Regions from separate parts of the Thalassolituus pacificus genome, predicted to be linked through region 3. Evidence: predicted binding sites of a transcription regulator. Region 3 holds the regulator's gene; each other region holds the start of a gene.
What was found. The regulator FNR, encoded in region 3, switches genes on or off when oxygen is low (the NO sensors DNR and NnrR bind a similar motif). The targets are predictions, from matches to a motif close to TTGATNTANATCAA.

Region 1: NYR02_RS02265 (bacteriohemerythrin) is a predicted target of FNR. The motif match lies at 8,092-8,105, and genes of this name have one in related genera.
Region 2: NYR02_RS09045 (M43 family zinc metalloprotease) is a predicted target of FNR. The motif match lies at 1,930-1,943, and genes of this name have one in related genera.

The regions. Positions count from the first base shown of each region.
Region 1 is NZ_JAOANI010000009.1:42,339-52,472, forward strand. It holds one part of gene NYR02_RS02200 (IS1182 family transposase) at 1-246, shown strand, start outside; gene NYR02_RS02205 (hypothetical protein) at 482-859, opposite strand; gene NYR02_RS02210 (class I SAM-dependent methyltransferase) at 985-1,599, opposite strand; gene NYR02_RS02215 (N-acetyltransferase) at 1,628-2,122, opposite strand; gene NYR02_RS02220 (hypothetical protein) at 2,177-2,584, opposite strand; gene NYR02_RS02225 (helix-hairpin-helix domain-containing protein) at 2,600-2,836, opposite strand; gene NYR02_RS02230 (TetR/AcrR family transcriptional regulator) at 2,991-3,599, opposite strand; gene NYR02_RS02235 (SDR family oxidoreductase) at 3,693-4,574, shown strand; gene NYR02_RS02240 (alcohol dehydrogenase catalytic domain-containing protein) at 4,932-5,363, shown strand; gene NYR02_RS02245 (zinc-binding dehydrogenase) at 5,248-5,613, shown strand; gene NYR02_RS02250 (GNAT family N-acetyltransferase) at 5,727-6,452, opposite strand; gene NYR02_RS02260 (Tim44 domain-containing protein) at 7,005-7,865, opposite strand; gene NYR02_RS02265 (bacteriohemerythrin) at 8,178-8,648, shown strand; gene NYR02_RS02270 (SLC13 family permease) at 8,726-10,084, opposite strand.
Region 2 is NZ_JAOANI010000015.1:410,245-420,378, forward strand. It holds gene NYR02_RS09025 (F0F1 ATP synthase subunit B) at 1-183, opposite strand, end outside; gene atpE (F0F1 ATP synthase subunit C) at 235-462, opposite strand; gene atpB (F0F1 ATP synthase subunit A) at 513-1,412, opposite strand; gene NYR02_RS09040 (F0F1 ATP synthase subunit I) at 1,436-1,804, opposite strand; gene NYR02_RS09045 (M43 family zinc metalloprotease) at 2,177-3,103, shown strand; gene NYR02_RS09050 (ParB/RepB/Spo0J family partition protein) at 3,105-4,019, opposite strand; gene NYR02_RS09055 (ParA family protein) at 4,047-4,829, opposite strand; gene rsmG (16S rRNA (guanine(527)-N(7))-methyltransferase RsmG) at 4,867-5,520, opposite strand; gene NYR02_RS09065 (YbfB/YjiJ family MFS transporter) at 5,703-6,875, shown strand; gene NYR02_RS09070 (DODA-type extradiol aromatic ring-opening family dioxygenase) at 6,886-7,701, shown strand; gene NYR02_RS09075 (Lnb N-terminal periplasmic domain-containing protein) at 7,709-9,460, opposite strand; gene NYR02_RS09080 (hypothetical protein) at 9,510-9,860, opposite strand; gene NYR02_RS09085 (enoyl-CoA hydratase-related protein) at 9,973-10,134, opposite strand, start outside.
Region 3 is NZ_JAOANI010000019.1:22,679-32,812, forward strand. It holds gene greB (transcription elongation factor GreB) at 1-338, shown strand, start outside; gene NYR02_RS10735 (hypothetical protein) at 405-905, shown strand; gene ttcA (tRNA 2-thiocytidine(32) synthetase TtcA) at 943-1,794, opposite strand; gene NYR02_RS10745 (hypothetical protein) at 1,930-2,424, opposite strand; gene fnr (fumarate/nitrate reduction transcriptional regulator Fnr) at 2,678-3,445, opposite strand; gene NYR02_RS10755 (sulfite exporter TauE/SafE family protein) at 3,531-4,193, opposite strand; gene ccoS (cbb3-type cytochrome oxidase assembly protein CcoS) at 4,190-4,387, opposite strand; gene NYR02_RS10765 (heavy metal translocating P-type ATPase) at 4,391-6,835, opposite strand; gene NYR02_RS10770 (FixH family protein) at 6,832-7,332, opposite strand; gene ccoG (cytochrome c oxidase accessory protein CcoG) at 7,470-8,876, opposite strand; gene ccoP (cytochrome-c oxidase, cbb3-type subunit III) at 9,086-10,009, opposite strand; gene NYR02_RS10785 (cbb3-type cytochrome oxidase subunit 3) at 10,012-10,134, opposite strand, start outside.

The sequences.
Region 1 (10,134 bases), on a different contig from region 3:
GTTAAAACCATCACCCGCCATGTGTGGCAAGACAGCAAAGAGCGCACCACCGAGAAACGTTTAAGCGTCTATGGCCAGGCGATTTATAAACGAAGAAAAGAAACCGTAGAACGCAGCTTTGCCGATGCCAAAGAGTTGAATGGCTATCGATATGCCCGCTTCCGTGGCCGCAATAAAGTGCAAGCTCAGGCATTGCTGACGGCAGCAGCGCAAAACATGAAAAAGATCGCGCTGATGGCGGCTTAAGCCGACATTGACGCTGTTTTTAAGACGAAAACGCCCATCCAGCCCCTCCATAAACCCTAATAGAGGTCGATTCAAAATTACTCGTGCCTCGATGAGAAATCGTTAAAACGGGCGGTTTCGGGTTTACAGAACCATAAAAACAACAAACCCCAGCTGAAAAGCTGGGGTTTGTCAGTAGTCTGAGGCGCTACGGCGCCTGTTTTTTTCTTTTATGGTGTTGTTCTGCGTGCGATGTTTATTGGTTATTAGTCCCGGATTCACAAGAGCTTTCGCAGGCGCGGCAGGCTAAGCGTTTTTCTTTATGTTTCTTCGCGAAGTGCTCACCGTCACCGTAAGCAATAAACTTGTCATAATGCCTGTGGGCACGCTGGGCATTATCCGGGTGTTTGATCGGGCACCAGTACCATTCGGTACGCCCGGCAATTTCACTGGCATAGGCAAATACGCCATTAGCGTAGTCACAGTAGAGGCAGTTCAGCTTTTGTGTGAAGGTAAGATAAGAAAGCTTTTTCCGGTCCAGTGCCAGATAGTCTCTGCGTTTCACCTTCGGTATTTCATACACCGGAAAGCAAATGGCCTGATACAGCGATACAAACAGATCGACAATCACCACCGGTATAATTAATCCGTATATCGCCGGTGCCGTGATGGTAATGAGCAGAAAGTGTTTTGGATTATTTATAACCCGTCGGAAAAGAGCGATGATGATTCTCCTGAGTGTAAGCTGCAGCCGTCTGGCTATTTTCTGGCGACAATAAAAACAGATTCTGTGGCAGGCTGCCAGATATAGTCGATGCTGAAACCGGTATTGCTCAGTCTGGCCAATAAGTCTTCTTTGCTTAAGCGCTTCACAAAGGGCGCCAGATTCAGCACCTGCATAACCGGAATCAGCATACGCCAGAGTGGATTCAGCTCTTTGACCAGAGTGGTGCTGGAAATAAAGACCCCGCCGGGTTTCAGTGATTCGTAGCTGATGGCAATGGCTGAATCTAGATCTTCAAGCAGATGCAGGATATTCAGCCCCAGCACGGCGTCAAAGCTAGCGACGGGTGGATTAATACTTTCCAGCGTTCCCTGCTGAAAACGGATATTATTGATCTCCGCGTCTTTGGCTTTCTGTGCGGCAATGGCCAGCATATTGTCAGAAATATCCGTTGCCAGAACCTCTTTAACATACGGCGCATGAACCATTGCGGTGCTGCCGGTGCCACAGCCAAATTCCAGCACTGACCAATCGGGTTGCAGATACTGCTGGGTTATTTCCAGCTTCTTACGGTAGGCCGCTTCATCCTGAATCTGGCTTTTGGCATAGCGCTGTGCACTGTTCTCCCAGAATGTCTTTGCATCCTTCATCGCCATCTCCTTTGCTTACCTGTGCGGACTACGCCGTAAAGTGCAGCAGTAATTCAGTGTGTCCGGTATGACTGTCGGTTTGTTCCCGTACCAGTGTAAAGCCCTGATTCCGGTAAAAACGACAGCTGGGTTCGTTGGCTTTATATACCGTAAGATGCAGCTCATTGCGCTGCTGTTTGGCGTGATTTAATAATTGTTTACCAATGCCCCGCCCCTGATGCTGCGGAGCAACAAAGATGGCGGCCAGCGTGTTGTTATGCAGAGCATAAAAACCGACAACCTGTGCATTCAGCTCAAATACCCAGACATCGGAGTTGGGTAAATACACATCGCGCATATTATCCAGCTGAGACTGCCAGAATGATGGCTCAATAAAATCATGGGCTTTAACGGACGCATCCAGCCAGACTGTCAGTATTGCGTCGATATCACTGCGGGCAGTCTGTGTGCCTGCGCCGGGAGGGGTCAGCGTAGCGGGGGAGGTTGTGGTATCCAGACGGATACCGGCAGCGGGTCTGATCATAATTATCCGGGGCTAAGTTTTAACAACAAAGAGAGTTTTAACAACAAAGAAAGTTCAGGGCATATCAAGGCAACTGAAACTGTCTGGCAGAATCTGCTGCTGATTATCCCGCTCAAATTTTAAAAATCGGGTGGAGCATTCCTGATCCTGCCAGGGTTTGCAATCGGAAACCGACAGCGTACAGACTCCGTTATAACAACCGTAACTCAGACGGTTTCTGCTGGTTGTATTATTCATTTCCAGCAGTGAGGCAATAACAGCGCCCACTGTGGTAACCGGGCTGCCTTCACAGGCGTAATGCTCAGCGGCAATTTCCATGCTGGCGTAGTGCATCAAACTTTCCAGCAATGGCTGTTGGTCTGCCGCCACCGGACTTTGGTGATAGGAACAGACCCAGGCGCTGAATAAGCCAGTGGCTGTTCCCAGCAGGAAAACAGTAATAACCAGTGCTGTACGTTTCATCGCATCACTTTCCGCTTATAAACCGGCTTTGGCCCGTTCAATCGCGGCATTAATTGCCGCTTTCGCTTGTGGGCTGTTTTTCCAGCAGGTGGTTCTCAGCATCTGAGCCACTCTCTCGGCGATATCTTCTGCGTTGTAAGCGGCCAGCTCCGCCAGCGAACTGATACCAATTTCCTCAAAGCGTTTGACCACGGTCGGGCCAACGCCTTTTACTGCCAGCAGGGCTTCTTTTTCAGGTTCAGAAAATTTCATAGATTGCTTTATTTTAAGGGGTAACGGAGCGGGATGTATGTATTCGGGTTCCATGTGCGGTGGATTGTTATGCTTGCTCTGTACCCACCAAACAGAATTTAAATAAGCTTTCTTTCAGCCCAAATAAGCAAATGCCTGCTTCTTGCAGAAATACTCATCCCAACATAGAAAAAGCGACTAATAGCATCATCTTCACAATTTTCGGATTCTCACCACGAGAGATCAGTGATGATGCATTACTCAGCTGTGCATCGATGTAGGTGGCTGCAAATTCTGGTGACATGTCTGCAGAAAACTCACCTTTGATCTTTGACCGCTCCACCCACTTTCTGAAAGCCGCTAATGCTTGCTCCTCAAGGAAATCAACTTGTGCGCGTGTTGCTTCACCTAAGTGCATTCGTGATTCACGCATTTTTATAAAAAGACATCCCATTGGGGACTCATGATGACAATTGGCTGAGGTGGCAAATGACACAAGGTTATCAAGCGCTTCTCGAAACGGCATTTCGCTGTTCAACATCTGCTGTACAGGATTTAATACTTGTTCTTGATACCTCAGAATTACGGCTTTCATCAAGCCATCTTCATTCGAAAACTCCCGATAAAGCCCAGGTTTTGATACACCCGATCTCCTGCAAATTTCATTAAGGGACAAGCTGCCGATGTCCTCTTTCCAATAGGAATCCATTGCAACGTCCAAAACGTGGTCACGATCCAGGGTCTTGGGTCGCCCCCTTGCAGGTTTGATTGGATTTGACTTCATTTTTATACCGCCCGGTATTTTAATTTGACAAACGATGTTTCGATGCTTATTGTACCAGCCGGTATTTAATTAACAACCTAGCAGGAACGAAAAATGAGTGAAGCAAAGAGAAACATAGTGATCACCGGCAGCAGCAGTGGATTTGGTCAAAAATCAGTAAAAGATTTTGCTGATAGAGGCTACCAAGTGTTTGCCACCATGCGCGGCCCAGAAGGCAAGAACTCCGCTGTTAAGGCCGAGCTGGAAGCGTATAGTGATTCCATTCATGTTGTCGATATGGATGTTACCAATGACGAATCTGTCAAAAACGCCATTGCAAGTGTGCTGGCTAAAGCGGGCAAAATTGATGTTTTGCTTAACAATGCGGGCGTAATGTACCTTGGCATTACCGAAGCGTTTAGCATTGCCCAAGCTCGTGAACAGATGGAAACCAACTACTATGGGGCTATGCGTACTATACAGGCTGTTTTGCCTGTGATGCGTGATGCTAAGTCTGGTCTTATCATCAACACCTCATCCATGGTTGGCCAAATTTCTGCTCCGTATTTCTCTACTTACGCTGCAACCAAGCATGCTTTAGAAGGCTACCTTCAAGGTTTACGCTACGAAGTTGCGCCATTCGGTATCGATGTCGCCATCGTGCAACCTGGCCCATTCCCAACAGGTTTAAGCGCATCAGGACAACAACCGTCACGTACAGACATACTGGACAGCTACGGTGAATGGGCAAACATTCCTGCAGCCATGTTCGAAGAATTCGGTAAATTTATGCAGAGTGATCAAGCACCTAACCCACAAATGGTCGTAGATGCTTATTTAGACCTAGCAGACATGCCTGCTGGTAAACGCCCAACACGCACACCTGTTGGCTTGGTTTGGGGGGTGGATGAAATTAACGCTGCCAAACAGCCTATTCAAGACCGTGTTTTGACAGAAATGCAATTGGACAAGGTTCTAGGCGGCGCTGACGCGTAACGTATGAAGTGCGGTCTCTTGCTTCGTTAACAGCGACGCACTGTGGCTCTGGCCCAGTGCGGATGCTGATCCTGACAAGTACAGGATCTTTGGGTGATGCGAGTACTGCAATGCTTGGTGCAGTGTCCCAGTTGCAGATCATTGGATGTCATCAGACCTTGCGCGACTCGACTGTCGCAGCTGGATCTTTCAATACTTCCCCCGAATTTGCTTCAAAGGCCTTCGCTTTCCCTAGCACTTAACCTTGTATCTATTTCACAAGGAGACCTCCTATGAAAGCCTTCGTCGTCGACAAATACAAAAAGAAGGGCGCAGCCTGGCCGATATGCCCAACCTAAGATCGATGCGCATGACGTTTTGTTACGCATTAACGCGGCTGCGATCAACCCCGTGGATACAAACATCCGTGATGGCGATTTCAAACTGTTGTTACCCTATCGTACGCCTTTCATTCTGGGGCACGATCTGTCAGGGACAGTGCTCCGCATCGGCGCCGATGTACACAAGTTCAAAGCAGGGGATGAAGTCTTTGGACGCCCGCGCGATTACCGGATTGGCACTTTCGCAGAATTCATCGCTGTGGATCAGGATGATCTGGCGCTAAAACCCGCTGGCCTGGACATGGAGCAGGCCGCCTTGATCGCGCTAACCGCCAGGCAGGCGCTGGTCGACGTTGGCAAGGTCAAGCCGGGGCAGAAAGTGCTCATTCCGGCTGGCTCTGGCGGGGTCGGCATCATCCAAGCATCTGGGGGCTACGGTCGCTACGACCACCAGTGCAAAGAATTTTGATCTCGTCAAAAGCCTCGGCGCGGATGTGGTGATCGATTACAAGACCCAAGATTTCGAAACGATCCTGTTCGGCTATGATCAGATGATAAACAGCCAGGGTGCCAAAACGCGGCAAAAATCGCTGAACGTGCTGAAGCGGGGTGGCAAGCTGATCTCGCTCACCGGTCCGGCGGATGTTCCGTTTGGAAAATCGCTGCAGATGAACATGTTCTTGCGGCTGGTGCTTTGGTTCATGAGCAGGGGGGGCTGAAGAAGGCGAGGCGCCTGGGAGTAAACTATGCCTTCATGTACATGAAGGCCGACGGAGCTGGCGAGAAATTGGCCGAGATTACCAAACTTATCGACGATGGCGTGATCCGTCCCTCACGACCGGTGATGGCGGGCTGCTTGAGTTAATTCGCTCAGTCGGGCGCGCTGCTCCCCCAACTCATCAAAGTTATCTGGCCCCAGCCATTGTGAGAACGCCTTTGATAGTGCCGGCCATTCGATATCAATAACGGAAAACCAGGCAGTATCCCTGCTACGTCTCTTGTACACTGTAGCTTGACGAAAAGTACCTTCATGACTGAACCCGAGGCGCTGAGCGGCGGCACACGAGGGCGCATTCAAAGCGTCGCACTTCCACTCATAGCGCCGATAGCCGAGTTCGAAAGCTCTTTTCATCATTAAGAACATGGCCTCCGTGGCGACCGGACTTCTCTTGAGGTGCTCGGAGAAATGGATATGACCAACTTCGATAGAGCCACTCGCCGGCATAATCCGGAGATAGCTCGCAATGCCAACGGCTCGCCCGTCCGACTTTTGAATGATCGTGAAAAACAATGGATCATCGTTCCGGCTCATTGCCTGGAGCCACTCATAATAGCGCTCAAAGGAACCAAAGGGGCCATAGGGTAGATAGGTCCAGTTCCTCCCATCTTTGTCCATTGCGTTCGCAGCATAGAGCTCTTCGGCATGGCGCTCTGGAGCAAGCGGCTCAAGGCGGCAGAAGCGGCCATCCATTGGGCCTGGCGATGGGTGTGCGGGCTCTACCCAGTCAGTAAGCGGCTCCCCGACAGGCTGGCCGAGATCATTCACAAATTGAGACATGTTATCCCTTTTACATCTAACACCTATGGACACCCTCATTGTGCAAGCAAAAATCTGTCTTTGGTATAGTGCAGCCATCTATTCGGATTCTATCTGGCCTCTAGGAAACATCCTTGATGAACTTCGCCAACGCGGTTCTTCTCAGCTTATCGTTCTCGAAGAACGCAGTTAGGTACAGAATACTAGGATTGCGGTTCTACCTATCAGACATCAACTCTTGCTTACTCAACTAAAGTGTCTTCATATCCCTTGTAACTCTGTTCTTTACTTAGCAAAGCCCAGCTTGTTCTCACCAACTTATTTGCCATTGCGACGATGACTACGTTGTGGTGGCGTCGTTTCATCAGTTCTTCAAGCCAGCCTACCGGAGCATATTTCAGTCTCAATGTAAGCCAACCAATCTACCATTCTAAACACCAAACGATTGAACGTCGCCGGTAGCCCATGCTCTACATCGCCGTAAGAATTTGACAACCACTGTTTTAGTTTTAGCGGGTATCACAACGCCAAATTCTGAAAACGAAGAACGTATTCAATTGATTATCGAGGTTGTTATTCAGCTTGAATGCCCACAATTAACCATGGTGCGTTGTCTATGCTCAGATCGCGCTCCAGATGCCAGATATCAAAAATACCGTCTTCGGATTTTTCCAGCAGATCGCGTACGCGGCCTTTAAACAGCAGGCTGATTTCGGCGTTGTCTCCGGCCTGGCCGGCGGCAACGATTTCGGCGCTTAAATCCAGCACTTCGGTTTGTGGTGGCACCATCATACGGCTGCGTTGGGTGGCCAGCGCGGCGTACAGATCGTGGCTGACGTATTCAGTGATGGTGTCGAGGTTGCCCTGATTCCAGGCTTCCTGCACTTCACGGTAGTGCTGTAAGGCGCCGTCGATAAAGGCTTGCTGATCAAAACCGGCTGGCAGATCAATGCTGGTTTCGGCAGCAAAAGCGGCGCTGTTGTCAGAGGCCGGGGCAGCACTGCTGTCGGCCAGGTTACCCATATCGAAGCTCTGACGTTGTTGCGTAGCATTGCCTGCTGCCGAGTAAGCACTCTGTGGCGCATTGTGCTGAGCGGCGCGGCCACGCAACAGCTTAAACAGAACAAAGCCAACCAGCGCCAGCAGCAGAATATCCATTATCTGAATACCTTCAAATGCACCACTGCCCAGCAGGTAGGCGAACAGGCCACCGGCCAGAAGGCCGCCGAGCAGGCCTTTACCCAGGCCGCCGCCAGGGCGGGCATTGTTAGTGGGCTGCTGTTTCTGGGTTTGGTCCGGGGTGGCTTTTTTCTGCTGGAAAGGCACGGGTTTGGATTTGCCAAAACCACCGGAGCCAAAGCGTGCCGCATCGGCGGTGCTGGCGAGTCCGAAGGTAAGCATCAGGGCGGTGAACAGGGTCCAGAAGGCTTTCATAGTATCCTCGTTGTCTTTTTATACTGGTCTTTTTTGTGCGGATCTTTTTTGTATGGGTCTTTCTTTAACTGGGTCTTTCTTTAACTGGATCTTTGCGCAAAAAACCATTTTCAGGCGTGCATCATAGGGTAGCGGGAAGGGGGCGTCATGCAGGGAATTGGCAGGAATCGTAAATGTGACGAAGGTTTCATTTTACACAGATTTAACCTTGCAAAATGTAAGTCAATTGATTCAGGTCAATTTGTGATCAGGCCATTTCTCTAAACTCGCCGGAGGTTACTAATAAAAAAAACAGCACAGGATGTTCTGGCTATGGAAATGTATGAGTGGACCGCTGACCTGAATCTGGGAATCGAAGTGATAGATGCCCAGCATCGGCAAATAGTGCAATACATTAATGATCTTACCCGTGCGATCAGCTCTGAAGACGTCGATGATGTATTCGATGTCATGGAGCGCCTGCGTGATTACACCCTTGATCACTTTGCCTTCGAAGAGCAATTGATGAATCAGGCCGGTTATGTGTTGTTGAGTGCGCACCAAATGGTGCATCGCCGCTTTGAAGATAAAATCGCCCGCATGCAGGAAGAGCTGACCAGTGGTCGCGACCCTTTTGGTATCGCCCGCCGGGTGCGTACGTCATTAATGGCGTGGCTGATTCAGCATATCCGTCATGAGGATGTCGATTATGTGCCGGTGGTTAAAAAGGTATTAAAGCGGGAGGAGAGCTGGATTAATTCCTCGCTGAAACGGATTTTCGGTAACAGCACCTCCAACGCCTGAAGATTTTTGCAGGCATAAAAAAACGGCTGACGCGTGCGCGTACAGCCGTTTTTTATGCGCTGTTACCGGGATAACGTTTACCAGAACAGCCAGGCAAACAGAGTCAGCACAATAATGCAGGCCATATTCAGCCAGATGCCTGCACGCATCATTTCACTTTGCTGCACATAACCGCTGCCAAATACGATGGCATTGGGCGGCGTGGCGACCGGCAACATAAAGGCGCAGGAGGCGGCAATGGCAATCAGTGCCGACAGGATAACCGGTGATACCCCCAGGCTGTCGGCAATGGCCGCAAACACCGGTACCAGCAAGGCCGCGCTGGCGGTGTTGCTGGCAAACTCGGTCAGAAAAACCACAAAGGTAACGATGCTCAGCAAGGCAATAAGAGTGCCGCCGGAGTGAAGAAAATCACCGATGCTGTGTGCGAGAAATTCACTGGTGCCGGTGGCTTTTAATACCGCGCTCAGACACAGGCCACCGCCGAATAATAACAGCACACTCCAGTCGGTGGTTTTTTCAATATCTTTCCAGCTCACCACGCCACTGGTGGCCAGTGCAATAATTGCGCTGATACCAATAATACTGTCAAAGGATGCAAATTTGCCGAGCCAGTTATTCAGCGGGGCACTGAAAATCCAGCACAATACAGTGATGGCAAAAATAGCCAGCGTGATGCGCTTATTGTTATCCCAGATCATGGTGCTTTTCTGCACAATGAAGCGCTGGTTCAGATCGGGCTTTAATACCCAATAGAGCACGCCAACAGCTACCGGCAGTAAAACCAGCGTCACCGGTAGCGCCAGCTCCATCCAGGCAATAAAACTCAGACCGGTTTGTGCGGCGGCAATGGCATTCGGCGGGCTGCCAACCAACGTGGCAATACCGCCAATACTGGCGCAGTAAGCAACGCCGAGCAGGGTAAATATATAAGTGCGGTGATGCTTTTCCCGGTCCAGCTGGCTGAGCATACCCAGTACCAAAGGCAGCATCATGGCAGCGGTCGCAGTATTACTGACCCACATCGACAGTCCGGCGGATACGGCAAACATCATCAGCACCGCAACCGCCAGACGGCCACGGGCTATATTCAGTACTTTATTGGCAATGGCGCGATCAAGCTCCTGGGCGTGCAATGCAGACGCCAGGGCAAAGCCACCGAGAAACAAAAAGATAATCGGATCGGCAAAGTTACTCAGCGTCTGCGGCGTTTTAAAAATACCAAAACTAACCGCCAGTACTGGCACCAGCAGTGCGGTGATGGACACATGAACGGCTTCGGTCAGCCAGAGAATGGCAATAAACACCAGAATACTCAGACCGGTAACCACCGCCGGAGCAAAGGGCAGGGTTTTGAGCAGCACGACAAACAGCAGAATATCGGCGCTTAAAATCAACAGCCCGCGCCAGCGGCTGAAAAATTCAGAGGAGACCATAACCTTATCTTTAATAATGGTAATAAGTCAGCATACTGCGCTGCGCCGAC
Region 2 (10,134 bases), on a different contig from region 3:
GGCTTTTTCCTGAGCCAGTTCCAAATCACGTTCAGCACGGTTAGCTGCGTCCAGACCATCGGCAATTTTCTTTTCGCGTTCTTGCATAGCACCCAACAGGTGAGGCCATACAAACTTCATGCAGAACCACACGAAGATAGCGAAAGTGATGATCTGGCCGATCAGAGTCGCGTTAATGTTCACGCCAGAGCCCTCATGTTCATTGATTAAGGAAGTTCGTTATTACATGAACCCTTAGGCAGCGAACATCAGGTACAGACCCAGACCAACACCGATCATTGGCACGGCGTCCAACAGACCAGCGATCAGGAACATTTTACCTTGCAGCATTGGACCCAGTTCAGGCTGACGAGCAGTACCTTCCAGCAGACGACCACCCAGCAGACCAAAACCGATTGCTGTGCCCAGAGCACCCAGACCGATCATCAGAGCCGCAGCCAGGAATACCAGACCTTGTTCCATAGTTATCTCCAAATATAGAAGTTAAGTTAGTGAGTTAAGGGTTAAAAAAATTAATGATCTTCGTGCGCCATGCTCAGATACACGATGGTTAACATCATGAAAATGAACGCTTGCAGTGTGATCACCAAAATGTGGAAAACAGCCCAGGCCCACTGCAGGACACCGCCCAGCAGACCGAGGAAAGCACCAGCAGAGAACATCAGCGCGATCAAGATGAAGATCATCTCACCGGCATACATGTTACCGAACAAACGCAGTGCCAGAGAGATCGGCTTAGCGATCAGCGCAATCGATTCCAGGAAGAAGTTAACCGGAATAAACAGCGCCTGGACGACCGGGTTTTTCGCATTGAATGGGTGCAGCGTCAGCTCACCCACAAAACCGCCGATACCTTTAACCTTGATGGAGTAGTAAATCATCATGGCGAAAACAGTCAGTGCCATACCCATGGTGATGTTCACGTCAGTAGAAGGTACAACCTTCATATAGTGAACGCCGAAGGCACCAAAAATAGTGGGCAGCACGTCAACCGGGATCAAATCCATGAAGTTCATCATGAAGACCCAGGTGAAAATAGTCAGAGAAAGCGGGGCAACCAGAGCATTGCGGCCATGGAACGCTTCTTTAACGGTGTTGTCGATAAACTCAACGATCATTTCCACAAAGTTCTGGAAGCCCGTTGGTACAGCTGTTGTTGCCTTCTTGGCAGCACGCCAGAACAGGAACATCAGCATAGCGCCCAGACCGAAAGACCAGCCCAGTGAGTCGACGTGTACCGCAGTGAAGCCCATATCTGCAGCTTCCTGACCACTATGAGCCATGGTCCAGGTCGCTTCAGTCAGTTCAGTTTCAGTACCATCCGCGTCATGACGAACATAACCAGCAGGCAGTTTGCCGTAGGTCAGATTGGTTAAATGGTGCGAGATATACTCTTGGGAGTTACCAGCCATTGTTCACTCTCAATTCCAAAGGTTTATAAATTAGCTATCTTTGCTGCGGCCAGATGGCCCAGCTGCACTGTTATGAACGCAGCAAACAGTGCCAGGACATTCAGAGGCTCGACGCGCTGAAAAATCACAGCAAAACTCAGCGCCGTCAGCACAAATTTCCAGGATTCCCCCTGGTAAAACGACTGTACGATCTGTACAGAAGACCGGGCTCCACTATAACGGAACGCGCGCCAGACGAAGTACGCATTGGGCAGGGCGCAGGTTAAGCCCCCTAACAATGCCGACTTGGCGGCTACATCGCTATGCAACCAGGCAACCAATGCGGCCAGAACCGTCAGGATCAGTTGTAAAATCACGATCCGGTAGGCCGGAGGACGCGGTATGCCTGTCATCCCCAGCCCCACAATTGGTCAAAAATCTGCAACAGCCTATTTTAAGGCGCGGTGATTATATTGGCTCGACCCTTCAGCTTCAACCGAAACCGGGGGGCAAAACGAGAATAATTCGACCAATAGGTATGATGCAGGTCAGGCAAAGGCTGAATCCCGCGCCGGTTTGAGCTGCACGAGCCTCAACGTCAGGATTTGTCAGGCCTACGTAAGGAAGTGATGACTTACTTAATGCTACCTGAGCGCTACTCTCAGACGCCCTGTGGCATCCTGACTTTTATGCATCCGAAGGGTACACAGAGTTCTATCAATAGCTATTTGCATCCAGCCTTCACGCGCATACGCTGCGCCTTTTGCTTTTGTCCGGAACAACCAATGAAGAAGGGAATCCTCTTACTGCTGCTATCGCTGCTCAGTGCCTGCGGCGGCGACAATAACTCATCCCAGAGTCCCGCGCCACAGCCAGAAAACCCCGACACTCCTGTCGCCGGTATCACCATCCCGGTGGTGGTTCATATCATGGAGCATCCCGCGTCAGATGACAGCCGTATCAGCGTCGCTAAAGTTCACTCACAGATAGCCGCACTGAACCGCGCATTCAACCGCCAGAATGATGACCTGAGCCAGGTGCCGGCAGAGTTTCAGCCTCTTATTGCCGATATGCAGATCCGCTTTGAACTGGCCACGACCGACCCACAGGGGCAACCAACTACCGGCATTACCCGCACCACGCAGAATATTGAACTGGCGCCGGAGGAATACCGCTGGGGTTATCGCTATCTGCATTACAGCGCTTTAGGCGGTAAAGATCCCTGGCCACGGGAGCGCTACCTTAATATCTGGGTCAGCGATATGCGCGACCGCCATGGCAAAGTATCACTGGCCGGACGCGCCAGCCTGCCCGGCAATCCGCCAGAAGAAGACGGCGTACTCATAGCCACCCTGGCCTTTGGCACAGAACCGCCACTGGAACAGGGTCTGCATCTGGGCAAAACCACCGCCCACGAAGTCGGCCACTGGCTGGGACTGAAACACATCGCCGGCGAGCAGGAGAGCTGTAACGTTGACGACGGCATCAGTGATACACCGCTGAGCAGCAGCAATTACGGCGGCATGACACCTTCGCATCCCAGTTCAACCTGCGGCAGCGCCGATATGTTTATGAACTATATGTCACTGGCCCGTGACGAGAGCCTGCTGATGTTCAGTCAGGGTCAGAAAGCTGCGGTCTGGTCGGTACTTAACGAAGGAGGGGAGCGGCACTCGCTGTTACTTAACAGCCGTAACACCGCTGCAGACTGACTTACTTGATATGCGCCAGAATGCCGTCCAGCTCATCCAGATTGGTGTAATTAATCACCAGCTGACCTTTGCCTTTGGCACTGTGCTTGATGGCCACTTTGGCGCCCAGACGGTCACCCAGTAATCGCTCCAGGCGCTGAATATCCGGATTGGGCTTGCTGGCGCTTTTATCCTCTGTTTTGCCTTCCTGCAGATGACGCACCAGCGCTTCGGTCTGACGCACGGTCAGCGTACGGCTGACCACCTGCGCCGCGGCTTCGCTCTGCTGGCCACCACTTAAGCCGAGCAGGGCGCGGGCGTGGCCCATTTCGATATCGCCGTGTTCGAGCAAGCGCTTTACGTCTTCGTTCAGGTTCATCAAACGCAGCAAATTGGCAACGGTGGCGCGGTTTTTACCCACAGCTTCGGCGACTTCCATCTGCGTCAGTTCGAACTCGTGTTGCAGACGGTGCAGAGCGGCGGCTTCTTCCATCGGATTCAGGTCTTCGCGCTGAATATTTTCAATCAGCGCCATGGCGATGGCGGCATCGTCGGCCACATCACGAATCAAAGCAGGAACAGTATCGAGCTGAGCCAGCTGACAAGCGCGCCAGCGGCGCTCACCGGCAATGATTTCAAAACGATCATCGGCGCTGGCCAGCGGACGCACCACAATCGGCTGCATCAGACCCTGCGCTTTGATAGAGGCTGCCAGTTCTTCCAGCGCTTCCGGCTGAATGTCTTTGCGCGGCTGGTACTGACCCGGCTGAATCCATTCGATCGGCAGGTGACGCAACTCGCCAGCGTCTAACGACTGACTGCTGTCACTGACGTCACGGTTATCGTCACCGTCTGCCTGCGTGGCGACGACCGCCGCACGGGAGCTGGTCAGCAGGGCGTCAAGGCCGCGCCCAAGGCCGCGTTTTTTCTTTGTCATGCGTTCAATTAACCTTATTTAGCTGCATCAGGCCGAGGCGGTCTGACGGGTGCGGCGGTTCATTTCACCGGCCAGTGCCAGGTAGGCCACGGCACCACGAGAGGTTTTATCGTAACTCAGCACCGGTACACCGTGACTTGGCGCTTCGGCCAGACGCACGTTGCGCGGAATCACAGTGCCATACACCCGGTCGCCAAAGTGGCTGATCAACTGTGTGGAAACATCGACGGTGAGGCTGTTGCGCGGATCGTACATGGTGCGCAGCAGGCCTTCGATTTCCAGCTTCGGATTGGATGTTGCTTTGATCGATTCGATGGTCTGCATCAGGGCACTCAGACCTTCCAGCGCGTAATACTCGCACTGCATCGGAATCAAGACCCCTTGCGCCGCTACCAAAGCATTGACCGTGAGCATATTCAGTGACGGCGGACAGTCGATCAGGATGTAGTCGTAATCGGGGCGTACTTCGGCCAGCGCTTCGCGCAGACGGCTTTCACGCCGGGGCAGATCCATCAGCTCGACTTCGGCAGCGGTTAAGTCGCCATTGGCCGGCAGCAGATCAAAACCGGCGGTGGCTTCGGTTTTCCGGATGGCCGCCGCGGTCCGGGCACGCCCGGTCAGCACATCATAGAGGGAGACCTCAAGGTCGTGCTTGTCGATACCGCTGCCCATGGTGGCGTTACCCTGTGGATCAAGATCCACCAGCAGCACACGACGCTTGGTCGCGACCAGCGAGGCCGCCAGATTGACCGCCGTTGTGGTTTTGCCGACACCACCTTTCTGATTCGCAATTGCCAGAACTTTGCTCACAACTCAGCTTCCTTCAGTGCCTGACGGCGACACGCATTCAATCGTTGGTATTAACCGGCAGCAAACGCAGCAAGTGCCGTTCGCCTTCCACACCGGGAACGCTGATGGCATCGGAAGCCACCACGCGGAATTTGTCGGCGATGGCGGCAATTTCATCCTGTGGATATTGCCCCTTCATCGCCAGAAAGCAGCCCTGCTCAGCGCGCAGATGCTGACACCAGTGGGTCATATCGGCGAGCGAGGCAAAAGCGCGGCTGACAATCATATCGAAAGGCCGGGGGGGATGATATGCCTCGACCCGATCGTTCACTATGGTCACGTTATCCAGCCCCAGTGCGGTGCGCGCCTGAAACAGGAACCGGGTTTTCTTACCGTTACTGTCGAGCAGGGTGAAGGTTTTATGCGGATTCATGATTGCCAGCACAATACCCGGCAAGCCCGGCCCGGTGCCGACGTCGGCAATATTGTCCGCTTCCTGCACAAAAGGATGCACTGCCAAACTGTCGAGCAAATGCAAATCGACCATGCGCTCCGGTTCACGGATGGCGGTCAGGTTGTAGGCTTTGTTCCACTTCTGCAGCAGATCCAGATAGGCACGCAACGCGCTCAGTTGCTCTGCCGTCAGGGCAATCTGCATCTGTTCAGCGCCGCGCGCCAGCTGACGGGTTAAAGAATCTGTTTCAGCGTTCATGGTGAATCAAACCAGCAATATAGAAAGGCGGCGGATATTAGCATACGCCCGCAGGAGACGGGAAACGCGCGCCTGCAAGCTTAACCGACATTCACCAGACTTGTTCCGGACATAACCTAAGTCGGATTGGGCTTATCAGCGCTTAGCCCTATCATGCACACACTCATTAAGGGAGCCTGCGTATGAATTCCACCGCCAGTCATCAGCCATCGTCCCACTGGTGGCCCATTATCGCCGCTGCGGTATCGCTGATTGTGGTGCATGGCTTCGGCCGCTTTGTGTACACGCCGCTGCTGCCACTGCTGGTCGATGACGGCCTGATCACACTGTCTCAGGCCGCATCCCTCGCCACCTGGAATTACGTCGGCTATTTAAGCGGCGCCATGCTGGCGCTGTTTCTCTATCAGCGTGGCCATGGCCGTATTACGCTGGCGCTGATGCTGACCGGCAATGCACTGATTACTTTACTGCAGGTGTTCGTCAGCCAGTACGAAACCCTCGCCGCCCTGCGCCTGCTGAACGGTATTGGTAACGGCGTGGTCTTTGTGCTGGCACCGGCGCTGGTGCTGGAGTGGCTGGTTACGCAACAGAAAGCGCAACTCAGTGGCCTGATGTATCTGGGCGTGGGCATTGGCCTGCTCAGCTCCAGCGCGCTGGTTGAACTCAGTGCCACCTGGCTGGCTGGCCCGCAACGCTGGCTGCCAGCGGCCATCGCCGCCATTCCGCTGGCATTGTGGAGCAGCTGGTATCTGCATCGCTTACCCGGCCACGCGCCGGCCGGGCAGGGTGACGATCATTCAGCACTCTGGGACCGCGCCAGCACGCCATTATTTCTGGCCTATGCCGGTGCCGGGTTAGGCTACATTCTGCCGATGACCTTTCTGCCGGCGGTAGCGGCCGACTGGCAACTGACACTGGTGCCCAGCGCCTGGCTGTTAGTCGCCATCACCTCGCTGCCATCGACCTGGCTGTGGAATCATTTAGGTGCCGCTATCGGTGATAAAACCGCACTGTTGTGGAACTACGCCATTCAGGCGGCGGGGGTCGGGGCGCTGTTGTTATTACCGCAGCAGTCGGCGGGATTGTGGCTCTGTGCGATTCTGGTCGGCGGTACTTTTTTAGGCGCGGTATTGCTGACCCAGCGGCTGGCGCGCAGCCTGCACCCGCATCAGGGACCAAGGTTAAGCGCCGCGCTCATTGCTCTCTATGGCTTCACCCAGCTGCTCGGCCCCTGGCTGGCAAAACTCGGCATTGAAGGCGGAGCCAGTTTGTCATCCACCTTTATCTGGGGATTTGCAGCACTGGTTTGGGCGTTTGTATTAATGTTGTGGGTACCCGCACGCCGCGATCACTGAGGGCACCGAGATGTCAGCCAAGCAACGTCAGCCCAGTCTCTATATTCCCCACGGCGGCGGCCCGTGCTTTTTTATGGAATGGCCGGGCAACCCGCAGCTGTGGGATAACATGGCCGCCATGCTGCGTTCGATTCCTGCGCGCCTGCCACAACCACCCAGCGCCATTCTGCTGATTTCGGCCCACTGGGAAGCGCCGGTATTTACCTTTTGCGGTGGCTCAAAGCCGAAACTGGAATACGACTATTACGGTTTCCCGCCGCATACCTATGAAATCCGCTATCAGGCTTCGGGTGCCCCGGCACTGGCGGAGCGGGCCGCGCAATTACTACAGGATGCCGGTATCGGAGCGGCGGTGGATAACAACGCACCCTGGGATCACGGCGTGTTTATTCCGCTGAAAGTTGCCTATCCGCAGGAAGAGATTCCGGTACTGGCGATGTCGCTGAAAAAGGGGCTGAACCCGGCCGAGCATCAGGCTGCCGGAAAAGTGCTGGCACAGCTGCGTGACGAAAACGTGCTGATCATCGGCAGTGGCCTGAGCTACCACAACCTGAGCGCATTCTTTGCCGACTCAGCCGCCGATGCTGCTGCCGCCAAAGCCTTTGATGACTGGCTGATTGACGCCGCAGCACAGGACGAAACCCAGCGCACTGCAGCGCTCAATCACTGGAGCGATGCCCCCGGCGCACGTCAGGTGCATCCGCGCGAAGAGCACCTGCTGCCGATGATGATGGTGGCCGGAGCCGCGGGCGCAGATCAGGGCAGCGCTTTTTATCGCGAAGAAATTATGGGCAAAGCCGTCTCCGCGATTGGTTTCGGGCTTTAACCAGAACTCAGAAATACCAGCGCCAGTTAACGCTGGCGGCATGTTCATATTTGCCATCAACAGCAAGGCGGGATACTTCAGCAATTAAGGCTGATTCATCCAGTGCAATACTGTGCGTCAGCGTCAGCTGTTGTTGTGTTTTTCGGTCAGGAGCAAATCTGGGTTGGTAACGCAGCCAGCTTTTCATACCAAAGACTTCGTACAGATAAGCACCCACTTCCGGTTCGGCGTAGAGAAAATCGGCATCGTTATTCCGGTACCAGCCGCCATTCAGCAAAGCATACAGACGCAAATCGGCGGACGCCGCCAGGGTAATACCGACGCCACCATGAATATTAAATGCGGTTTGCCGCTGCAGATTATCGTCAGCCAGTGAATAAAACCCGACGCGAAAATCCCCCGAAATACCACCGGTAAAACGATCCCACGGTGTCAGGGAACGGGCTGAATACAATTGCAGATGATTAAGACGTAATGCTTCACGTTGTGGCGATGCGCGCAACGAGAGATCAAACAGTTTTAATTCGTTCTCGGCAAAATACTGACGGTTGTCGTCTTCAATGCCATGACCTACCGCCAGCCATTGCAGGCTTAACCAGTCGGTTTTTTCTGTACTCTGATAGCCGAATGAATAATGTGCATCCTCCGGTGTTTTCAGTGGCGAACGATAATGATCGAGTGTCAGTTCATAGTCAGAAAATTCTGGCGAGTCGGGGATGCTCTGACGCAGCGCTGCTGTTTTTTTCCTGCTCTGTTCCGTATCGTCAGTGCCAGTCTGCTCTCTGTAATCCAGCACAGCGCTTGCCATTTCCCGCAGCAGAAATCCGTCTTCACCACCGACCTGCGGCAGCTTATCGATTTCACCCTGTTGCCATTGATAAACTGCATCCTGCAACTCCTGCGGCACGGTATCCTCAAGCATACGTACACGCCATTTGGCGGCCGGTGTTATCTCTATGCTTTTAATTTTTCCGCTGCGGTTTACCGCTTTGACCAGATCAATAGGGGTCACCCAGTCGCCAGTTGTTAATTGCGGAATAACCAGACGTAGCAGGTCAGCGGATACCGTGGCGCAATTTTGCGTATGGAAAAAATAATCCATTTTAACCGAGCGTAATTCCCACAGATGATCCTGCAGTAATGCCCGCTGCCCGGCATCCAGGTCAAGTTCATACCGCCACACATTGCGCTGCTCTGCCAGATTATAAAATTCGAAATGTGCACGCAGGGGCTTAACCAGAAAGAAGCCCTCCTTGCCCTTTATCAACGTTTCCCAGAGCACTTTTATCGGATTAATGCTGTCGAGCACCGTGAAAAATGAAACAGAGTGACGGGCATAAAATCCATCATCGCGCACACCTTCGGCCGCCAGCATGGCATGACCAAGCATACTGCTCGGGCTGGTCAGATTTTCAGAGGCATAAATAACACTGACCTGATCAACCGGCACACGCTGCAGAAATACCCGGTACTCCGGACAATCAGGAAACTCAGGCAGGCTGGTACCGCTTTCCTGTAACAGACGATAGCGGGCAGGAAAGCGACAGATTGCCTGCGGCTGCTGCGCGAACAGCCTGAGCGTTGCCTGCCACTCCAGCTCAGGAGAAAAGTCATCCTGCGTCAGAATAAACGCCGGATCGGTAATCGTGGGGGTTCCGTTTTTGATATGCAGTAACGAAAGCCAGCGATCATGCTGCCAGCCCGGTACAGCATCTCTGGCGAACGCGGAGTTGCATGCGAATAAAAACCATACAAACAAAAAAAAGGAAGCCCGCAGGCTCCCCTTTATCGGCTCAGTCAACATCGGTTTACTGACAATCAATTACCGCGTTGTCATAGGTCCACATCGAGCCGGTAGCGGCATCAGTGGTAAAACCGGTGGTAGAGAAGACGTTAACAAAGGTTACAACTTCTATCTTTTTGCGTACGGCAGTCGACGATGCGCAGCTGCTGTCTTTGGTTTCAATCACTTTCGTCGAACCATCTTTTTCCAGCTTCACAGTCGTTGGGGCCGTATAGTTCTGACCGTCGACGGTGATATCAACCTTTTTACCATTAGAGGTAGAAACATTAATGGTCGCAGAGTCTTCGGAAAACAGCGTGGCACAACCGGCCAGAGAGGCTGCAAACATCATTACCGCAATTTTAATGGCTTTCATTCAGCTAAATCCTTGTTTTATTTAAACGTAAATCCTGAGTGCGGACTCATTATATGAAGATCATTCCATGCCGCAATTAAAATCATCCTGACCGACTAAGACAACGCCACTATTACAGCTTAAATCCCGGTGCATGATGCAGCTGTCCCTGAATCTGCGCAGCATCATCCAGCGCCTGTTCTAAGGTCTGGCTGCGGGCGGCATTAAACAGGCGCTTGATTTCCCGCAGGCAACGGGCGTCGTTGGTGGCCATTTGCCGTGCCAGACCAAGGGC
Region 3 (10,134 bases):
GTGTCCGCTTTCTGCTGAAGCGTCTGGAGATTCTGACGGTGGTGGATCGGCTGCCGGCTGATCCGCAGAAAGTCTTTTTTGGTGCCTGGCTGGAACTCGAAGACGATGAGGAAAACATCCACCGCTATCGTCTGGTGGGCGAGGACGAAATTGACCTCAAGCGCGGCTATATCAGCGTCGATGCGCCGCTGGCGCGGGGGCTATTAGGTAAGCGCATTGATGACGAAGTGACCGTGCGCCTGCCGAAAGGTGAGGAGACCTTTTACATTCTCAGTGTGTGTTATCAGCGTCCGTCGTGGGATGCCGGCGGCAGTAATCAGGCGGTGTTTTCGGCTTGAGGCCGGGCATCATCAGGCAGAGCGCTGAGACAGATCGCTGCTAGGCTTAATGGCAGGAGGATCATTATGACATTAGCACGCGTTATTACCGTTTTGCTGCTGTTCTGGCCGATGGCTGCTGCTGTTAAAGCTGCGGACGTTACAGCCAACGCTGAGTCTGCGGCCGAAGAGGGCGAAACCTGGCCCTTTGCCGGCGTGTATAAAATGCCGGTCTGGATTGATCAGGTGCAGCGGGTCTGCCCGTGGAAGTCCGATGCCGGAGAGGGATATATCCGTGTCGTCCGCACTAATTTCAAAGGTCCGCACGGTATTTATCTGCAATGGATCCGTAAAGGCATTGCCGGTAGCGAAACTCAGGCCATTTCAACGGTATGGGTAAAAGAACTGGAAGAGCAGTATCAGGTACGTCTGCAAATGCCGCAGCCGGAACTCAGCAGTGCGGCTTGTCACCTGACAGCGCTGGCGGAGTCCATCATTACCGACCGGCGCTATAAAATGGAGTTTATTGTGAAAGGGCCGGGGGATTATCAGCTGCTGGTCACCAGCATGTTGCAAGGCGGTTTGTGACCGCCTTTTCTTTTTTGCCGGCAAAAAAGCAGTCAGATCAGTCGATCTGAACCACATCCAGACGGGTAAACAGATGACCTTTGTCCTGCTTATCCTGCAGGGTGACAAAATCAAACAGCTGAGTATCACCTAATTGCGAAGGTGCCACATTACAGATAGCGGCAAAGATATTCTCGCTGCGCCCCGGCTGCTCTCTGTCCCACTGTTCCAGCATCATCTTAATGTTCTGGCGTTGCAGATTTTCCTGCGACCCGCACAGGTTACAAGGAATGATCGGGAAGCCCCGTGCCTCGGCAAATTTTTCAATGTCTTTTTCTTTGCAATAAGCCAACGGGCGGATCAGTACGTGTTTCTGATCGTCGCTTAACAGCTTAGGCGGCATCGCTTTGAGTTTTCCGCCATAGAACATATTCAGAAACAGGGTTTCGATGATGTCATCACGGTGATGGCCAAGAGCAATTTTATTGGCACCGATGCTTTCGGCAAAGCCGTACAGGGTGCCGCGACGCAGGCGCGAGCACAGGCCACAGGTGGTTTTGCCTTCCGGAATGATGTCTTTCACCACGCTGTAAGTGTCTTTTTCCACAATATGAAAATCAACGCCCAGCTCGGTCAGGTATTGCGGCAGAATATGCTCCGGAAAACCGGGCTGTTTCTGGTCCATATTCACGGCAATGATATCGAAATGAATCGGCGCGCTTTTTTGCAGGCTCAGCAGAATATCGAGCATGGTGTACGAATCTTTACCGCCGGACAGGCAAACCATAACCTTATCGCCGTCTTCGATCATGCGGTAGTCTTCAATGGCCTTGCCGACATTACGGCGCAGGCGCTTCTGCAGTTTGTTGAACTCGAGTTGCTCTTTGCGCTCGGCAGCGGATTCGATCATAAAAACACCCTGAATAATTGCGCCCGCTTTATAGCAGAATGCACCGGGTGAAGGAACCGCCTGCGCAGTTCTGGCAGTTAATTCTGTAGGGAAAGTCGCCGTCTGTGGGCGTAAGCAGAAAGGGGTATCGCCTGCTCAGGCGGCACGGTCGAGCAGGGCGCTGACTTCGGCAACGTTGGCGCAGAAGTCTTCAATGCTGACGCTGCTGCGAGGGTGGTAAAACCGCTTCCATAAGCGGGCAAGCTGTTCCGGGGTGGCTGTCTCCGGTAATACGAAATCGCCATTGCGGGCATAAATGAACCAGGCAACGGCGGTAGCATACGACAGGTTGGTGGTCAGTTCGGCGTGGGGATGATTCAGAAAGTCATGCTGACTGGCAAGGCCGCGTACGGTGCTGGCCAATTCCGGTTGTTGCGCCAGATAAGCATCCCAGACATGACGATGGGTCAGGCTGTGAATACGGTAAATGCCCAGGCCGCGTTGGCCAGCGACCTTCAGGTGAGATCCCAGCGCCGACTCCTGTGCAGCTGTCGCCAGCAGCAGAGTGCAGGCCATCGGCGCGGTTACGCCAATACGCTGCAGGGTTGGCTGGATTACCCAGCGGGTTAATTCGGTTGCGCAGATGCCCATGGTCACCTCCTTATACGTCATATCGGCTGAATGACGCTATTCTGCAATCTTAGATCAGATTGGTTTATCTGCCGCCGTTTTATACCAATTGCCAATAGAATGATTGGAAACCGGCGCCAGAAAAATAACATCCGTTCAGCCTTTACTACAGACAAAGCATTTCCCGTACCACCGTGACCTGAGTTAACGAATGAAAATACAGGCATAAAAAAACCGGTCAGTGACCGGTTTTCAACGTGCGGCTGAAGGCTGCTTATTCCTGCGGATGAACGGCACACTCTTTGTCAGTGTTCAGGCCCGCCAGCTCATAGAGCATATCGGCGTCCTGAAGGATCACTTCTTTGCCCTGAGTTTCGATCAGACCGTTTTTCTGGAAGCGGGTAAAAACCCGGCTGATGGTTTCAACCGCCAGACCCAGATAATTACTGATATCCACCCGTGACATCGGCAGGCGGAAGTGGCTGGCCGAGAAGCCGCGGCGTGAGTAACGCTGGGAAATATCAATCAGGAAAGAGGCGACGCGCTCTTCGGCGTTCTTTTTGCTGAGCAGCAACATCATGTTCTGGTCGTGACGGATTTCAGTGCCCATGGTGCGCATTAACTGTTTGCGTAAATCGGGCAGATCATCGGCCAGGGTGTCGAGTTGTTGCAGCGGAATTTCACACACGGTGGTGGTTTCCAGTGCTTTGGCGGTCAGCGGATAGTTGCCGTTATCGTAGCCGGCCAGACCGACCAGTTCTGAGGCCAGGTGGAAACCGGTAATCTGTTCTTCGCCATTACTGGCTAATGTGTAGGTTTTCAGAGCGCCGGTGCGGACCGCAAAGACGGATTGAAACGCTTCGCCTTGCTGGAACAGCAGCTGGCCTTTCTGAATCGGACGACCGCGGCGGATGATATCGTCGAGGCGCTCCATATCGGAATCGTTCAGGGACAGTGGCAGACACAGTGCATTCAGTGAGCAGGTCTGGCAGTGTGGTTGAGTGCCCCGCATGGGAGCAGGCGCAACGGGTGTCGTTTTCATGACTGATTCCTGAGTAAAACTCCAACACTGGAGTAGGTAACAAGTGCAACAGTTGCGGCTATGTTCGGCATTAGCGCGCGATCTGTCAAGAAAGCAGCCAGACCGAAGCGGCCGTCCACAGGCCAAATCCTATCAGTAATCCTCCGGCAACCTGACGCACGCGGTTATTGCTCAGAAACGGCGTCAGAACATTGGCCGCCAGTGTGCTGGCAAACAGTGCCGGCAGGGTACCCAGACCAAAGGCGAACATCGCGGCGGCTCCCAGCAAAGGCTGGCCATTTGCGGCAACCCAGCTCAGCGTGCTGTAAATCAGGCCACAGGGCAGCCAGCCCCAGAGCATGCCCAGCCACAAGCGATCAATCGCGCGTGGTGACTGCATAAAACGGCGTGTCAGAGGCTGCAGGTATTTCCAGATTCCCTGACCCAGTTGTTCGATACGGGTCAGCATTAATGACCAGCGGGCAATATACAGGCCCATCAGGATCAGCATCAGTGCCGCCAGCGTGCGCAATACCAGCATCAGCCATTGGTGCTGGCTCTGCAGCCACAGGCCGGCGCTGGCGACAATCAATCCGGCGATGCTGTAACTGAGTATGCGCCCGGCGTTAAACAGCAGAGTCACGCGCACACGTTGCGTGCCGGCGTTGCTGCCAATGGCGGCGGCAATCCCGCCGCACATTACCAGGCAGTGGCTGGAGCCAAACAGGCCGAGCAGAAACGCGGTCAGCAGCGAGAGCGGTTCAATCATGGTTTGTCGGACGGCTTATCGTCTTGTGTGTCGTTGCGCGGACGGCTGACGGGTTCATCGTCATCGAACAGAATGCGGTGGGCGGGGGATTCCATATCTTCAAATTGGCCGCTTTTCACCGCCCAGAAAAAGATCAGTACAGCAATGCCGATCAGCAGCAGAGACAGCGGTACCAGGATGTAAATGATATCCATCGATCAAACCTCAGAGGAGTCAGGAGCTGGCAAACGGTTCAGGCGCAGGGCGTTGGTAACGACCAGCAGCGAACTGAATGACATACCAATCGCTGCAGCCCAGGGCGGAACAAAACCTGCCGCAGCCACCGGCAGTGCGATGAGATTGTACAGCAAAGCCCAACCGATGTTCTGGGCAATAATACGGCGCGTCTTGGTAGCACCATCCAGAGCGGTCAGTAAGGTTTCCAGACGGCCATTGGTAAGCATGACATCGGCGTTGGTTTTGGCCAGATCGGTGGCCTCGTTAACGGCCAGAGCAATATCCGCACCGGCAAGAACCGGCACATCGTTAATACCGTCACCCACCATCATGACCCGTTCACCCGCCTGCTGCCAGGCGCGTACCGCCGCCAGTTTCTGCTCTGGCGAGACACCGGTCTGCAGATCGGTAATACCCAGTGCATCAGCCACCACCTGACCGGATGCGCCGGGGTCGCCGGTCAGCAGAGAGACAGCAATACCGCGCTGTTGCAGACCACTGACAATCGACGCCGCGTTGCGGCGCAGGCTGTCGTTCAGGCGTACCCAGGCCAGCGGCTGCTGGTCGCTGGCCAGTAACAGCCACTGACCGGCTGCGTTGCTGTCGGGTTCCGCCAGAGGGGCGGCAGGCCAGGCATAATCAGCCCGGCCAAAACGCAGGGTCAGACCGTTCCACTGGCCGCTGATACCCTGACCCGCGGTTTGTTCGGTGTTCTCTACCGCCGCGGATTTAATAGCGCGGAAGGCACGGGCAATCGGATGAGTCGAGTGCTTCTCTAATCCGGCGATCAGCGCCAGCACCTGGGTTTCATCCAGATCCGCCAGAGGTTCGACCTGCTCGAGGGTTAATTTGCCCTGGGTCAGGGTGCCGGTTTTATCGAACACCACACGGTTAATCTGTGGCAGCACTTCCAGTACATGGCCTTTGCTGATCAGCAGGCCGCGTTCGCGCAGTGCAGCTGTTGCCGCCGTCAGAGCGGTTGGCGTGGCCAGTGACAGAGCGCAGGGGCAGGTGACTACCAACACGCTGAGGGCGATAAAAAAGGCGTGTTCATTACCTTGCAGCCACCAGAAGGTGAAGACCGAACTGGAAATGATCAGCACCGCCGCAACAAAGTGGCTGGCAATTTTGTCGGCCAGCAGCGCCGCGCGCGGTTTTTCCTGCTGGGCACGATCCATCAGGCGCATGATGGTCGACAACTGCGCTTCGGCGCCAGTGGCGGTAACCTTCATCAGCAGCGGACTCTCGACGTTAAACGTACCGCCGATCAGGCGATCACCGGCTTTTTTGCTGATGGGCAGGTATTCGCCAGTGAGTGCGGCTTCATCGACCGAGCTGCGGCCTTCCATCACCACGCCGTCAGCCGGAATGGCATGGCCGGGTTTGAGACGCAGCACGTCACCAATACGGATATCTTCACTGGCGATGACGTGCTCGACACCGCCGTCATCAACTTTCAGCGCGATGTTGGGCAGCAGCGTCAACAGATTATTACCGGCTTTACCCATCCGGTGACGGGCGCGCATTTCCAGAAAGCGGCCGAGTAACAAGAAAAAGGTAAACATACAGACCGAGTCAAAATAGACCTCGATACCCTGATTCAGGGTGCTCCAGATGCTCGAACAAAATGCCAGCACAATGGCCAGTGACACCGGCACATCCATCGTCAGGTGACGGGTGCGCAGATCACGCAGGGCGGCGGTAAAGAACGGCCGGGCGCTGAACATCACCACCGGCAGGGTCATCACCATCGAGGCGAGGCGCATAAAAAACTCGTATTGCTCGGCCATGCCAACGTACAGCGGTACGGCCATCATCATCACCTGCATGGTACCGATACCGGCAACGGCCAGGCGGCGGATGGCCAGTTTACCCTCGCGGTGACGTTGCTCTTCCTGTTCGGTGGCTGAAAAAGGCGAGGCTTTGTAGCCCAGGCGGTAAATCGCCTCGGCAATACTGGATACGGCAATCTGGTCGAACTGCCAGCGCACCACCAAACGGTGGTTTGACAGATTTAACACGGCGTTTTTTACGCCGGGCAACTGGCCGACGCGGTGCTCAATCAGCCAGGCGCAGGCGGCACAGCTGATGCCGTCGATAATAAAAGTGGCTTCCGCTTCGCCTTGTTGATTGCCACTCAAATGAGCGACAAAGCGGCGTTGCAGGGCTTCGCTGTCATACAGCGTGAGGGATTCGCGTGCAGAAAGATCGCTGTCTTCCAGCTCGGCCGGTGATAACTCCGGCAATTCGGTACGGTGGCGGTAATAATCTTTCAGGCCACTGGCGACGATGGTTTCGGCAATGGCTTTACAGCCCGGGCAGCACATCGGCTGCCGTTGGCCATCAATCAGGGTTGACCAGCGCTCACCTTCGGTGGTGGCTTCACCGCAGTGAAAGCAGCGCTCTTGGGCTGAATGTGCATTCATTTGGCGTGTAAATTAATAACCTTGTCTGCTTCGATCCGTTCGGTGCCGCGGATACGCCATTGCTGTTCGTGGCTGAGCAGCCAGATATGGCGGCGTTCCGGTAATACCAGTTCATTGACGCCGGCGTAATGGCCGTCACCCAGGCGTTGCAGCAGTACGGTTACGTCACGGTCCTGAAGGGTCGGGTGAATCAATTGCAGTTGCAGGGTGGCGGGTTCTTCGTCCAGATAACCGTTCAGGGTCAGGTGGACTTCGTCTGCGGTGAAGGTCAGGTCGGCCTTGATCTGCAGGCGGGCGGCATGAGCATCGGCTTCAACGTTTTCGGTATAGCTGACGCCGTCTTTGTAATAGCTGTCGCTTACCAGAGAATCTTTGGACTCGAGGGCGAGTGTCAGCATCACAAAACCCCAGCAGATAGACAGCAGCGGAATACCCGCAACCAGCCACACCATGGGTTCTTTGTACCAGGGAGCGTGTTCTTTGGATTCGGTGTTCATAGACTTCTCAATCGGCATCGGGCGGGATAAAAAAAACCGCCCAAGTTTAACCACTTGGACGGTCAGTCTCCAGTTTGGATTTGTCAGATTCGCTGACACGGGTCATGGTTCCGTGGCAGCGAATCTTTTTCCACAAATTAACTGCGTGGTGCAATAAAGCGGCTTTCTTCGCGCGCCACTTCTTCGCCGGTATCGGCATCGGTGATGACGAATTCAATATCCACACGGCTGGCTGGCATGTGCACTTCTTCCGGATCAATTTCGATGGTCAGAAGCACTTCTTTCAGCTCGTTCACGCGCAGGTACTGAGTGGTTGGCGCATCCATTTTCATACCTTCCATGCCATCCAGGCTCAGGGTATAGGTTTTCGGGCTTTGCGACATATTAATCAGCTTCAGTGTGTACGCATTGGTGACGGTATCGTTGGCCGTCATCTGGTACAGCGCGCCACGGTCACGTTCAATGTCCAGCTTGAACGGTGTACGGGTGCCGATGGCGTAGACAAATGCGCCCATCATAATCAGCAGCAGCGCGGCATAACCGACCAGTCGCGGCCTGAAGAAATGGGTTTTCTTGCCTTCCAGTTCATTCTCGGTGGTGTAACGGATCAGGCCTTTCGGCTTGTTCAGTTTTTCCATAATGGAATCACAGGCATCGATGCACAAAGCGCAGCCGATACACTGATATTGCAGGCCATCACGGATGTCGATGCCGGTCGGACAAACCTGAACACACAGCGAGCAGTCGACACAGTCGCCGAGACGATCCTGTTCGGCGGCATTTTCTTCTTTTTTACTGCGTTTTCCGCGCGGTTCGCCACGATCTACATCGTAAGACACGGCGAGGGTGTCCGGATCGTACATCACTGACTGGAAGCGAGCGTATGGGCACATATAAATGCAGACTTGTTCTCGCATCCAACCGGCGTTGATGTAGGTGGCCACGGTGAAGAAGGCAATCCAGAACAGACCCCAGCCACCAATGTTGAGGGTGAAGAAGTCGGGCACCAGTTCGCGGACTGGAGTGAAGTAGCCCACAAAGGTTATGCCGGTCCAGATGGCAATGATCATCCACAACGTATGCTTAAGCGCTTTTTTGCGGAATTTGCTCGCACTCATCGGTTCTTTATCGAGTTTCATGCGGGCGTTGCGGGTACCTTCGGTACGCTCTTCAATCCACATAAAAATAAACGACCAGGCCGATTGTGGGCAGGTATAACCGCACCAGATACGACCAGCAAGGTTGGTAATGGTGAACAGACCAAAGGCGCAGATAATTAATAACCACGACAGCAGCATAAAATCCTGCGGCCAGAAGGTGACGCCAAAAATATGGAACTGGCGCGCCGGTAAATCAAACAGAATGGCCTGTCGGCCTTCCCAGTTAAGCCAGGCGCTGCCGAAGTAACCGAGCATTAATGCCCACAGCGACCATGTGCGTAATTTCTGGAAAAAACCCTCAATCTCACGCACGTAAATCTTTTTACGTTTTTCATACATGCTTTGGGTTTTTGGTGTGACATCTTTGACCGGAATATTACTCATAACGGCAAATCACCTTGGTTGGATGTGCATGATGGCGCTTGGCGAAACCAGAGACGGAGCAGGGCTCCACAGCGCTCTATATAACGCAGCAATTATATAGCGTGTTGCTTGTCGCTATAACGAAAAAAGCGGCATTAAGCCGCTTTTTTCTGTTTTTATTGCCTTAGCTCAACCCCGGCTGGTTTTGCCTGTCCGGGGTCTTGCTGCGCTTACTGCTGATGAGACAGCGAGTAAACGTAAGTGGTCAGCAGATGGATCTTGGCTTCAGCGTTGTTGCCAAGAATTTCCAGGTGCGCTGGCATTTTACCGTTACGACCATGCTTCAGAGTGAACTCAATCTGCTTGGAAGAACCGCCATATAACCAGATGTCATCAGTCAGGTTTGGTGCGCCAACCAATTGGCTGCCTTTACCATCCGCACCATGACAAGCCATACACAGCTGCTGGAACTTCGGTGCTGCTTTTTCAGCGGCTTCGGCATCGTGCTTCAGGCCAGACAGGCTGCGAACGTAGTTCACCATGTCTGTAGTACCTTCTTCACCCAGAACGCCACCCCATGCAGGCATCGCGCCCTGACGACCGTAAGTCAGAGTGTGCTTGATGTTCTCAGGAGCGCCACCGTACAGCCAATCGTTATCGGTCAGGTTCGGGAAGCCCTGAGCGCCTTTAGCGGTCGAGCCGTGGCACACAGCGCAGTTGCTCTTGAACAGGCGCTGACCTGTTTGCAGAGCGTCTGCGTCTTTGGCCAGCTCTTCAACCGGAGTGGCGGTGTACTTGGCGTACAGTGGTGCGATGTCTGCATCGAACTTCTGTACTTCCGCTTTCCACTGGTTGGTAGAAGACCAGGCAACCTGTTCGCCATCAACTTCAACGGTCAGCAGGCCATTGACATTGCCCAGGCCATACACGCCCAGATAGCCAAAACCAAACACGATGGTTGCCCAGAACATAAATACCCACCAGCGTGGCAGCGGGTTGTCCAGTTCCTGAATGCCGTCGTAGTCATGACCAGTTGTCTGGTCGGTTTCTTCTTTACGCTGGCCGCGGCTGGTGTACATGATCAGTACGCCGCAACCAATCATGGATCCCAGTACGATGACTGCAACCCACACTTGCCAGAAAGTGCTTAACATATTTATTTACTCCGATCTTTATCGTCGTGCGCTGGCATTTCTTCGTTTTCGAGAAATGGAATCTGAGCATCGTTATCAAAACGCTTTTTACGGCTGGAGCCATAGGCCCACCAGAAGATGCCGAT